2 regions of the Paenibacillus sp. FSL H7-0735 genome follow, and region 2 is predicted to be linked to the other one. Evidence: predicted binding sites of a transcription regulator. Region 2 holds the regulator's gene; the other holds the start of a gene.
What was found. The regulator Rex, encoded in region 2, represses fermentation and respiration genes when NADH is low (regulators of the CRP and FNR family bind a similar motif). The targets are predictions, from matches to a motif close to TTGTGAAATATTTCACAA.
Positions count from the first base shown of each region.

Region 1 (6,561 bases), 4.6 Mb from region 2:
TCCATTTCATCTGCGATCGCTTTATAGTCGTTAGCATTAGGCAAGCTCAGAACAGCTTCCTTCGCCAAGTCAAAGCGGTCCATTTGATTCAATACGCGCATATCGAATGGTGTTGTGATATCGCCATTCTCGCGGTATCCGTGTACGTGCAGGTTATGGTTATGGCGATCAAAGAACAAGTCTTTAATCAGACCTTCATATCCGTGGAAAGCGAAGATAACTGGTTTATCTTTTGTGAAAAATTGATCAAACTCTTCGTCAGATAAGCCACGCGGATCTAATTTTTGACTTCTCAGTTTCAACAAGTCTACCACGTTGATATATCTAATCTTAAGGTTCGGCAGTTTTTCATGCAGGATAGAGATTGCAGCCAAGCTTTCGATAGTTGGTTCTGTACCTGCAGAAGCAAAGACAACATCAGGCTCTCCACCTTGATCGGTGCTTGCCCAGTCAATAATCTTCAGTCCTTTATCCACCAGCTCTTGTGCTTCATCCGCACTGAACCATTGTGGACGAGGATGTTTGGAAGAAACGATCAAGTTAATTTTTTGACGGTCATTTAAGACGGTGTCAAAGACAGCCAGCAAGGAGTTCGCATCAGCCGGCAAATACTCACGGATAAATTCTGGTTTTTTATCAGCCAAGTGACCTAGCAAACCTGGATCTTGGTGAGTGTAACCATTGTGGTCTTGTTGGAATACAGTTGAAGTTGCTACCACATTCAATGATGGAATATCCGCACGCCAGCTTTGATCTGTTGCTTTACGCAGCCATTTGAAATGCTGAGTAATCATCGAATCCACGACACGCAAGAAAGCTTCATAGCTTGCAAAGAAACCATGGCGACCTGTCAATACGTAACCTTCAAGCAAACCTTCTGCCTGATGTTCAGACAATTGGGAATCGATAACACGGCCATAAGAAGCTAGGAATTCATCATTCGGCTCAATCACTTGATCCAACCATTGACGTTTCGTCACTTCAAAGACAGGTCCCAGACGGTTGGACATTGTTTCATCCGGTCCGAAAATTCTGAAATTGCGGTTCTCTTCGTTCAGAGAGATAACATCTTTCATGTATTTACCCAGAACGGCCATGTCTTGTGCTATTACTTCACCTGGTTTGGAATTATCAAGTGCGAACTTACGGAAATTGGGTAAGTTTAGATCTTTAATCTGGTTGCCAGCATTAGTAACTGGGTTCATTCCCATACGTCTGTCGCCAGTTGGCAGAATCTCAGCAAGTTCAGCGTTCAGACGACCATTGTCATCAAATAATTCTTCTGGTCTATAGCTGTTCATCCACTCCAATAACGCTGGAGCATGTTTCATATTCTTTTGATCCACTGGAATCGGCACCTGATGGGCACGGAACGAGTTCTCATTCGGAACACCATCCCATTGCTTTGGACCCGTCCAGCCCTTAGGAGAACGGAAGACCAACATTGGCCAAACCGGACGCGTAAGGTCATTGTTGTCACGTGCATTCTTTTGAATCGCTTCAATTCTTTCTACGATGGTATCAAGCACCTTAGCCATTTCTGGATGCATTAGATCAGGATTTTCGCCTTCAACGAAGAACGGTTCCCAACCCATACCTTTAAAGTATGCAGTAATTTCTTCTTTGGATTGACGAGACAGAATCGTTGGGTTACTGATTTTGAAACCATTTAAGTGCAAGATCGGCAGAACTGCACCATCAGTAACTGGATTGATGAACCGGTTGGAGAACCATGAAGCCGCTAATGGGCCAGTTTCAGCCTCTCCATCGCCAATAACAACAGCGGAGATTAAATCTGGATTATCCAGAATTGCACCTACACCGTGGGATAGAGAATAACCTAATTCGCCACCTTCGTGGATCGATCCAGGTGTTTCAGGGGCAGCATGGGAAGCAACTCCACCTGGGAAAGAGAATTGTTTGAACAATTTCTTCAGACCTGAGATATCTTGTGTAATTTCCGGATAAATTTCAGTATAGCTACCATCGAGATAGGAGTTCGAAACCATGACCTGACCGCCATGACCAGGACCCTCGATATAGAACATATTCAAATCATATTTAGTAATGACCCGATTCAAATGGGCATAAATAAAGTTCTGGCCGGGAATAGTTCCCCAGTGTCCAATTGGCTTAATCTTTACGTCTGCTTCTTTCAGCGGTTCTCTTAACAACGGATTATCTTTCAAATACAGTTGACCTACAGAGATGTAGTTAGTTGCGCGCCAGTATGCATCAAGCTTCTCTAAATAAGTTTTTGATGAGTAATCAACATCCATGGATAATACCATTTCTTCCACTCCCCAAAATTTTTTCTGTGTCTACATTGCCGTAATTTCTTCCACAAGTACATCATACCGCCGCCAAAAATTAATTCAACCTTTTCAACAAATGATACGGTCCAATTTTGTGAAAATATGAACATAGTATGAAAAACGGTGTCAATTGTCTGTAAAAATACGTCAATATTAATATATATGTAAAAATATGGGCTGAAGTTTGCGGGAGATATTTGCTGCTTTTCCTTCATCTATTTTGCGCAAAATAAAAAAAATAAGACCGAGAAAAATTCCCCAGTCTTACTTTTAATGAACGGACACAAAGGTATTAAATTTTAAGTATTTATAGTGGAAACGCATATGGGAGAATTCAAAGGGTGTGCCATTATCTAAAAAGAAAATCCCTTCCATAATGCTTACTGGCTCATTCGCCTGCAAATGCAGCAGCTCTTGATCCGTAGCCTCAGAGGGTTCTGCGGATATCGATAAAAAGGATTTGGTTACCGCCAGGTTCCGTGAATCCTCCAAATAATTAAAGATAGATCCTTCAATAATAGTCTGATTTAAGTTCTGCACGATTTTGATTGGGATATAACCCGTTTCAATCATAAAGGGTTCATCATCAAAAAGACGCAAGCGAACGATTTTGTATACAAAATCATGTGGTCCTAAAAACAGATCCCGTTGCAGTTCTTCCGTTGGTGGAATGACCTCGAATTTCAGAACTTTAATCTTTGGCTTCTTCCCATTCATTTGAAAATTGTCGGTGACACCTAAATTAGAGCCTTCGTAGTTAAAAATAGATTCATTTTTTATGTATAAAGGATTTATAAATGTCCCTGAGCCACGCTTTTTAAAAATAATTCCGGCATTTGCCATTTTAGTCAGAGCACTTTTAATAGAACTACGACTCACTTGATAAGTTTCACTAAGCGTTCGTTCATCCGGTAATTTCATATCGGGGAACTGCCCAGCAAAAATTTTCATTTTTAAGTCATCAATAATTTGTTTGTAGACAAACTGTGTCATGAAGTACTCCTTTTCAGGTCGATACAAGTTTTATTTCAATCTTTACTATAACATAATAACCAGACGTTTATAATCTATCCGGCCACCTTATTTACGACGGCGATTTGTCATGCGATTGTACATCACTAAACCGGCAATGACCATGCCCAGCGTTCCCATACTACTCGCTGCTTCAGCCTGCATACCAAACAAAATGCACAGGTTAGTGACCAAGCTTTTTGTAAGTACAGCAACAATAATTAACATCAACGGGCGCCAAATGTTGTATCTTCTCATCCAGGCAACACTCCTAATCCAATTTTCTCAAACTATCGATCGATTTCATCTATTATATCACAAGATGGTAACCGCATTCATTTCCTATAACCGTAAAGGAATCGAAGCCGACCTGCTATTTTTTATTAATTCTATATCTTAAAATGGTTTTCAACTTTTCGTGTTCTACTTTTCTAGCATCCGACAGATAAATTTCTCTATGAACAAGCGTTTTTAGCACATAATTGTTTTCATCTATAAACATTTTTAATTGTTGGAATGATTCAGGTTCACTATCATATGAACCAATATGCAAGATTTGCACCGATAAGCCATCTTCTAATTCATCAAAATATGCCTCTTTCAATAGGGGGTGAGGTTTCTTTTTATTTACTATCTCAAAAGCTCTTTCTACCGTCTCTCTTGTTACAAAATCCGGTTGTCTTATCATTATTGTATATAGTAATTCATCTTTTATTAAATCCTTGTGATTTCTACCTTCCTCTGTCAAATCCCATAATCCTTCGAGTGGATATACCGTATAATCAAAATAACCCTCCGGAGTAAATCCATTTTTAGGCATCATTTTCACCGCATAGGCCAGAGAGTATAGAACCCCGACTCTTTCTGAAAAATCCTCATGATTAGGATCACCTTTACCTTTTATACAGATGAATTTCTGTTTCCCAACTTCTAATAATTGCGGCTTAGCTTTGGGTTGATATAACTCCTTTTCATGCTTTCTATATTCATGTTTTGGCATTTTGCTTCCCCCTATCTTTTTCTGTATTCTAGCATAGCGAACATGACGTCTATGCGTCATATTCGGTTTCAATTCCTCCGCTCCTCCTATCCGTCAATTACGCCTTTATTCGACTTTTGGTCTGGACTTATCCTTTTTCACGGATTATAATAACGAATGCACACCAAAAGACGAACATTAAGGCGGAAATCATGAGAAAATATATGCAAATATTCCTAGGCACTTCATTTTCTAGCCTATCCCCAAAAGAAATTCAAATTTTAAAGGACCATCTCTTCTGTATCAACACGGATGGGATGATAGAAATGATTGTTGCACCGAAGCACCCCGACTATCAACCCTTGCTTGATGCTTATCAAGGTCAGGACAATTTTCATGTATTAGCTGAAGGCCAGTATTTTTTGCCCGGCTTTATCGACCTGCATGTTCACGCGCCACAATGGGCTCAATCTGGAACTGCATTAGATATTCCACTCTATGATTGGCTAAATACTTATACCTTCCCACTGGAGTCTAAATTCTCGGACCTGGCTTTTGCAAAAAAAGTCTACGATGACGTGGTTGGCACTTTGCTCGCAAACGGAACAACTACAGCACTTTATTTTGCAACGGTGCATAAAGAGGCCAGTTTATTATTGGCTAAAATATGTGCGGAAAAAGGGCAACGTGGACTCGTTGGAAAAGTGGTTATGGACGATCCGCAGGGAAATCCTGAGAATTACCGCGACTCCGACACCCATACCGCACTAGTGGATACGGAAGAATTTATACTAGCTGTACAAGAACTCGCTAAATCTACTAAACAAGGCGTATATCCGGTAGTGACACCAAGGTTCATTCCAAGCTGCACTAATGAGGCTTTACAAGGCTTGGGAGAACTAGCCGCTAAATATGATACGTATGTTCAATCGCACTGTAGTGAAAGTGATTGGGCGCACGGTTATGTGCAAGAACGGTTCCAGAAGAACGATGCTTTTGCCTTGCATGATTTTGGTCTGCTCAGTGATAAATCTGTAATGGCACATTGTAATTTTTTAGATGAAGATGATGTGAATTTGTTTGCAGAGACAGGAACAGCAATTGCTCATTGTCCGATATCCAACGCGTATTTTGCCAATAGTGTTATTCCGATCGCTGACTTCCATGCCAAAGGCGTGGAGATTGGTTTAGGCTCTGATATTTCCGGAGGTTTTTCACCTAGTCTCTTCGATAACATTAGACAAGCCGTAATGTCTTCAAGAATGCTGGAGGATGGTGTGAATCCTTCCCTGTCTGCACCAAATCGCGGAGTACCCGGATCACGGATTACGATCCATGAATCCTTTTATCTTGCTACCGCTGGCGGCGGGGAAAGCTTAAGCTTACCTATCGGCCGGTTACTAGAAGGTTATACCTGGGATGTTCAAATTATTGATACGAAATTACCGTCGGCGAAATTGCCCATCTTTGATGAGAATGAGGATTTGCAAGATATTTTTCAAAAGATAATGTATCTGGCCCGGCCTGAAAATATCCGTGAAGTCTGGGTACAGGGTGAAAAAGTTCATTCGCGTTAAAGATTAATTAAACTAAAAAACTTAAGGTGGGCATCGGAGTGAAAACACAAGCAAACGTACAAGAGCAAGCACATTTGGAATCACAGCTATTAACTGTCCTACCCGATGAAAAAGTTTCATTTAGTAAATCCGTCATTCTCGGTTTTCAACATGTATTGGCTATGGATGTCTATGTAGTGCCATTCCTTATTGCGATGTTAATCGGCTTACAACCCAATCAGTCCAGCGCGTTAATCCAATCCACCTTTATTGCCGCAGGACTTGCAACGATTGTGCAAACCTATTTCTGTATGAAGCTGCCTATCGCTCAAGGTCCTTCTTATGTTCCGCTTGGTGCGATCGTCAGTATTTATGCGGCTAGTGGTGGCGGGGAGCTCGGTTGGAGCTCCGTGTTAGGTGCCAGCTTAATCGGGGCCATCCTGGTTATTATTTTGGGCTATGCTGGAATTTTTAATAAAATCGTCAAAAACTTTATCCCACCTATCGTAGGAGGCACAATCATTTTCATTGTAGGTCTATCTTTATTGCCTGTTGCGATCAGAGATAATATCTACGGAGCCTCCGGCGCTTCAATTAATCAAAACGTATTATTAGCCCTTATTTCAGGCGCTACACTGCTTATTTTTGTGATTCTCGGTACTTTGTTCCGTAATAAAGGATCTATCTTCCGAATTCTTTC
Region 1 covers NZ_JBBOZH010000001.1:277,363-283,923, reverse strand. The annotation lists gene NSS82_RS01375 (phosphoketolase family protein) at 1-2,291, opposite strand, end outside; gene NSS82_RS01370 (GntR family transcriptional regulator) at 2,586-3,308, opposite strand; gene NSS82_RS01365 (hypothetical protein) at 3,396-3,584, opposite strand; gene NSS82_RS01360 (GyrI-like domain-containing protein) at 3,700-4,398, opposite strand; gene guaD (guanine deaminase) at 4,518-5,882, shown strand; gene NSS82_RS01350 (uracil-xanthine permease family protein) at 5,921-6,561, shown strand, end outside.
Region 1: NSS82_RS01375 (phosphoketolase family protein) is a predicted target of Rex. The motif match lies at 2,408-2,425, and genes of this name have one in related genera.

Region 2 (6,561 bases):
GCCGTTGGATCACCGCTGACACCCTTATGAATGAGAGCTGCAAGCCGCATCTCTTCAAACATATCCAAGTTATTGTTGCTTGCCGCGCCATCCGTGCCAAGAGACACCTTCACACCAGCTTTTAGAAGATCAGTAACCCGAGCCACTCCGCTAGCCAGCTTCAAATTACTGCCCGGATTATGAGAGACACCCACATTATGGCGAGCCAAGATCTCAATCTCTTCATCATTTAAATGAACACCATGTGCAACTATCGAGGGACGTGTGAACATTCCAAGCTTCTCTAAGTGAGCTACAGGACGCAACCCGTAATCCGCCACATTTTGTTCCACTTCACGTTTCGTTTCGGACATATGCGTATGCATCGGTAAATCCAGATCATGCGCTGCCTGCACGAACTTAACCAGGAAGTCCGGAGGGCAAGTATAAGGGGCGTGCGGCGAGATCATAGTAGTAATTCTACCGTCAGCCTTTCCATGCCAGTTACGGGCAAAAGAAATCGCTTCCGCAAGCTTGTGATTCTGTACATCCTCTGGACATAACCCGATCACACCACGCATCAATACGGAACGGATACCTGATAACTCAGCTACCTCAGCTACTCGGTCCATGTGATCATACATATCGAGGAAGGTCGTAGTTCCACCCTTCAGCATTTCCAATACAGATAAGGAGGTTCCCCAGTATACATCATCACCGGTGAACTTTTCCTCCATCGGCCACATCTTCTCCTGAAGCCACACTTGTAGCGCTAAATCATCTCCATATCCACGCAGCAAAGACATCGCCGCATGACCATGTGTGTTTACAAGTCCAGGCATGAACAGCAGACGGCTGCCATCAACCACTTGCACTCCAGCTTCCATCTGAGGCTCTTCTTTTCCTATGTAAGTGATTAAATCATCTTCAATAGTCATATATCCACTCAGAACCGGCTCATCCGTTCCCGGAGTCAGAAAATACCCGCCCTTAATTATCGTTTTATTGTTGTTCATGTTCGCTTTCTTCCTTTCCATCCCGCAAGTAATAAGCAAGACTTTGCAGATCAGTTGTAAAATCAGCTGCATGCACCCGGATATTCGGTGGTGTCTTCAGAATCACAGGGGCAAAGTTCAAAATTGCTTCAATCCCAGAAGAAATGAGAATATCTGCTACATTTTGAGCTTCTGAATCAGGTACGGTAATAATGGCAATGCGAATACCTTGCTCACGAATCGTGCTGCCTAGTTCATCCATCGGTTGCACAGTAAGGGAGTTGATCTTACGTCCAACCTTAGGAGCGTACGAATCAAATATAGCCGTGATTTTCATAGTATCTTTGAGATATGCATTGTAATTAGACAAGGCATGTCCGAGATTACCTGCCCCTACTAAAGCTACATTAAGCTGTTGATCCAGCTTCAGAATATGACGGATTTTCTCAATAAGATACGTTACATCATAGCCGATACCTTTTCTGCCGAAGTCACCAAAATACGCTAAATCCTTACGAATCTGTGCGGGATTAAGATCAAGCTTTTGTCCAAGTTCCTGAGAGGAAACTGTTAATATTTCGCGATTCTGGAGATCATTCAAAAAACGCAAATACACAGGTAGTCTGCGAACAACGGCTTCTGATATTTTATCCGATTTCATATTTTTCCTCCTAAAAATAGTAATGTTCTTGTGAAAATCCATATTCTAACGTATACCTCTCCTTATTAAGGGCGGTACTGTAACTTACCGCCCTTAAGGATAAGGAGGAGCTAAACTGAAGACGAGCATTTTAAGAAGCGCCGCCATCCTCTAGCCATTCCGCTATGCGGGGGACCATTTGATCAGTCAGCATATGCTCCATTTTGGGACCAGGCAATGAATAAAGGAAATACTTCCCGTAATGAGATTCAATAACCCTTGTATCATAAACAATAACTATTCCGCGATCCTGCGCCGTGCGAACCAGTCTTCCGAATCCCTGCTTAAAACGAATAACCGCTTGAGGAACAGACAATTTCATGAATGGATTCTTCTTCTGAGCCTGCAATAACTCCGACTTCGCTTCCGCCAACGGGTGATTCGGCGGTTGAAACGGAAGTCTCACGATGGCCAGGCAAGTCAGTGCTTCACCTGGAATATCTACACCTTCCCAGAAGCTGCTCGTCCCCAGCAGAACGGATGCTGCACTGTCCTGAAAGCGGCGGATCAGCTTGCTCCGGCTGCCACCTTCCACGCCTTGACCAAGCACCGTAATCTCTTGTGAGGCCAAAGCCTCTTTAAGCGGATCATATACCTGACGCAGCATTTTATAAGAAGTAAACAGAACCAGCATCCGCCCACGTGTTGTTTTGGCAGCTTCTGCTAACGACTGTACGAGTGTATCGACAAATCGAGCATCGCCCACACTGCCCTTCACACTAGGAAAATCACGCGGTATAACTAGCAGCGCCTGCTCGCGATACTTAAAGGGAGATGGAAGGAGTGAGGTCATTAGACGTCCCTCTTCCGCAGCTTCGTTAAGTCCGAGATTATCAATCATAAACTGAAAAGATTTATCTACAGACAGCGTCGCCGAGGTAAGCACGATGCTTTTTTTCTTATCGAAGAACAACTCTTTAAGCTGGCTGCTAACATCCACAGGGACGGCATACATCTGCAGTGATTTGCTGCGGTAATTTCCATTTGCCTCCAGCCAATATACTACATTATCGTCATTCAGCCCCATAAAGAATCTTACTTGCTCACGTATGGAAGCCAAATCCTTAAATAAACCGCTAATATCAGTAACAAGACTGTCTGCTGAGGATTGGCTTTCCTGGTCACGCATCTCATTAAGCATTTTATCACCCTTACGGATGATGTCGCTTAACGTCAGATTCATAGTGTTCTCAAGCGCAACTAATTCATCCCAATCCTTCGGCTTACGGGCGGGAAGCAAACGCATAACCAGTTGTCCCGCTTCCCCTGCTGCCGCATCACTGCGTTCCGGCAAAAGGCTGAACAGCTTGTCGCTGAGTGCATCCCAGGTTTCTTTGACAGTAAGCAGATCCGGGTAGATCCGATCGATGACTCCGCTCCATTCTGAAGCCTCTTCACTGCCTGACGACTGTAAGATCTGGCGCAGAGCAGGAAGCTGTCCGTTTCGGCTATCTTTATACAGTCGCGATAACGTGTGTGCCACAGTGAAATGCTTCATATGCATGCCAAGATGTTTACCAGCCACATCTTCTAAATGATGTGCTTCATCAATTACAAGATGCTCGTAAGCTGGAAGCAGCTGGTGCCCAGCTTTAACATCTGCGAATAGCTTGGAGTGGTTCGTAATGACCACGTCAGCAATCCCAGCTTCATGCTTGGCCCTATGATAATAGCATTTGCGGAACCAAGGACAGGAACGGCCCAGACAGGAATCGGTATCGCTTGCCACCGTCTCCCAGAAATCACCGCCCCGGCCGCTTAAATTCAGCTCTTCATCATCCCCTGATTCACTTTGAGTGAGCCATACGATCATCTGAGCTGCAGTAAGCGCATCTTCCCTTGGGCTTATAAAGTCCTTTTTATTAATTTTATGCTCAAACTTACGCAGACACAAATAATGTCCTCTTCCCTTAAAAATAGCAGCTTTAAACGGAAAAGGAACTACCTGCGTTAACAAAGGGATATCCCGCTCGCGCAATTGGTCCTGCAGATTAATGGTATGAGTGCTGACCATGACTTTTTCATTGGTGCGAACGCTTTGATAAATGGCAGGCAACAAATAACCGAGCGATTTACCGGTTCCTGTGCCCGCTTCGATCAGTAGGTGTTTGTCTTCGGCAAGTGCCGTCATCACCTCATTGATCATAATATCCTGAGCTTCCCGGCTTTCATACTGCGGTAATGTGTCTTTAAGTCGTTTGGTTACTTCGTCCATATAATCAGTAAAAGATAAATTCGCTAGCGGATTCTCAGCATGCTCATCTCTAGGTGGCGCTAACTCCGTCCAGTCTCCTACTGCAAGCGCTAATTGACGATAGAAAGTCAGATCACCTTCGGGCTGTAGCGTCTCCGCTTCCCGCTCTCGCAGCAGACCATCAAAGTACCAGCCCAGATCACTATCCTCTTCGGTAAACAGCTCACAGAGTCTCTGGATCGTAAGCAGCGGCAGCTCGTAGAGCTCCTCCAGACATTTCAACAGCACTAAAGCAGTCGCAAGTGCATCACTATCTGCCTGATGCGGACGATCATGTGTCACTCCAAAATGAGCACTGACAGAGCCTAGCTGATAAGATGTGAGCGAAGGAAAGCAAATTTTCAGAAAATCAATCGTATCCAAAATCCGCCCTTGAAATGGCAAATAACCACAACGATCTAAAGCATTTTGTAAAAAATGGAAGTCGAAAGCGACATTATGCCCTACAAGCACAACATCATCCAAGAGCGGAACAAGCTCCATCATCATCTCATCCAGCTCAGGCGCATCCTTCACATCATCATCGGTAATCCCCGTCAGACCTGTTATAAAAGGAGGAATCGGCGTTCCGGGCTTGACATAGGAACCATATACCCGGGAGATGGACCGGTCTTCTTCTATAATTGCAAGGCCAACCTGGATAATTTCACCCACGGATTGGGTTCCTGTTGTTTCAAAATCAAGCACGGCAAATTTCATTATAATTCTATTCCCTTTCAATTGAGACTCTTAATCAGCATAACAGAAGTTGCGAAAAAAGGCGATGCACACCACTGGTTCAGGGGATGCATCGCTTGAATAGAAATTTCCAAAACCGTTATTCTTTTACAAAAGGGAAACCAGCTGATTTCCAAAATGCAGCTTCCCTCCACGACGGCGGCATACCTCTAAGTTAACGTTTGGCTCCGGAAGCGCCGGGTCATGCTGCAAGGCAAGGTCAAACAATTCCTGCGCTTCATTAAAACGTTCCTGTGAGGCTCGTATGCAGCCTAAAGCATTATATACCATGGCTTTCAGCTTGGTCTCCCGTATCAAGCCCAGCATATGGTTCAGATGACTCCAAGCGGCTTCACCGTCACCTTCCTGCAGATAAGAGATGGCTAAATATAATCGAGCAGCCAAGCTATCCGGGTATTGCGCAATAACTTCTTTAAACTGATCAATACACTTTCCATACATCAGCAGCTTATAATATCCCTGACCTCTTACAAAGGAATCCATACACAGCTCTGGTGCTTCCTGTTCCGGCACTTCCTCTTCGACCACTGCTGTAAAATCCGCACTTTCGCGAAAGTGACTTAGCTTCTCAGCAAAAGCGAGCCATTCATCCATCACTTTATCGCTCAGTCTATGCAGCATATTATAATTGCATAAAAGCTCGTTCCGGCGGGCACCCTCCGCTGTAGGGTAATCTGTTATGATCTCCTGAAGCACCTTGTTCATTTCAGCAAACAAATGTTGAAACATGGGCTATCCCCCCTTACTGAAGATGAAATCAGTTCAGCTTGCCTGACTTCATTTTCTGCGAGATCGGGGTCTTTCATCCCTGCCATTCATTACATGGCGTAAGTCCATACATTAAGCGATTGTAGCATGCAATTCATGATCAGCCAGCTTCACTGGTTTGTTATTCTCATCCACGAATACCACCGTTGGCTTATGTGACTCCAGTTCTTCCGAGGACAACATCGCATACGAAATGATAATTACTGTATCGCCCGGCTGAACAAGACGAGCTGCGGCACCATTGAGACAGATCACTCCGCTTCCACGCGGTCCAGGGATTACATAGGTTTCCAGTCGCGAACCATTATTGTTATCCACAATTTGAACTTTTTCATTCTCAAGAATGTCCGCGGCTTCCATCAAGCTCTCATCAATGGTAATACTGCCCACATAGTTTAAATTCGCTTCCGTTACTGTTGCGCGGTGAATTTTGGATTTCATCATATGTCTAAACAAGTGCAGCAACCTCCTTTGGAATAAATACATTATTATCAATCAAGCGTGTTCTGCCAAACTTCACGGCGAGCGCTATAATAATTTCCCCAACCACTTCTGATAAAAGAGCTTCATCCTCTAATCCTTCAAGATCAGGGAATGTTAGGATCTCCGCATAATCAATCACCGCTAGAGGAGAGCTGGAAATAACCGATGTCAACAATTCCCGCACTTCAGCAACGGTTGTTACTTTTCCTTCTTCAATAGACTGACGTGCTTCACGTAAGGAACGAGATAACACCAATGCCTGACTACGCTCCTCAGGAGACAAGAATACGTTACGTGAGCTGAGTGCAAGTCCATCCCCTTCACGAACGATCGGACAAGGAATAATTTCGACATTCATATTAAGATCGGACACCATTCGGCGAAGGACAGCAACTTGTTGAGCATCCTTCAGCCCAAAGAAAGCATAATCCGGCTGTACAATATTGAAGAATTTATTAACCACTGTGGTTACACCATCAAAATGCCCAGGGCGGGAAGCCCCACAAAGCCGGGTAGTAAGCTCCGATACCGAGACAGTAGTCCGAGTAGGCTGCGGATACATTTCTTCCACACTGGGGATAAATACAATATCTACTCCCTCACGTTCAGCGAGTTCCAAATCACGACGCTCGTCACGCGGATAG
Region 2 covers NZ_JBBOZH010000001.1:4,912,886-4,919,446, forward strand. The annotation lists gene NSS82_RS22345 (amidohydrolase) at 1-995, opposite strand, end outside; gene NSS82_RS22350 (redox-sensing transcriptional repressor Rex) at 982-1,635, opposite strand; gene dinG (ATP-dependent DNA helicase DinG) at 1,766-4,627, opposite strand; gene NSS82_RS22360 (tetratricopeptide repeat protein) at 4,754-5,395, opposite strand; gene panD (aspartate 1-decarboxylase) at 5,507-5,890, opposite strand; gene panC (pantoate--beta-alanine ligase) at 5,883-6,561, opposite strand, start outside.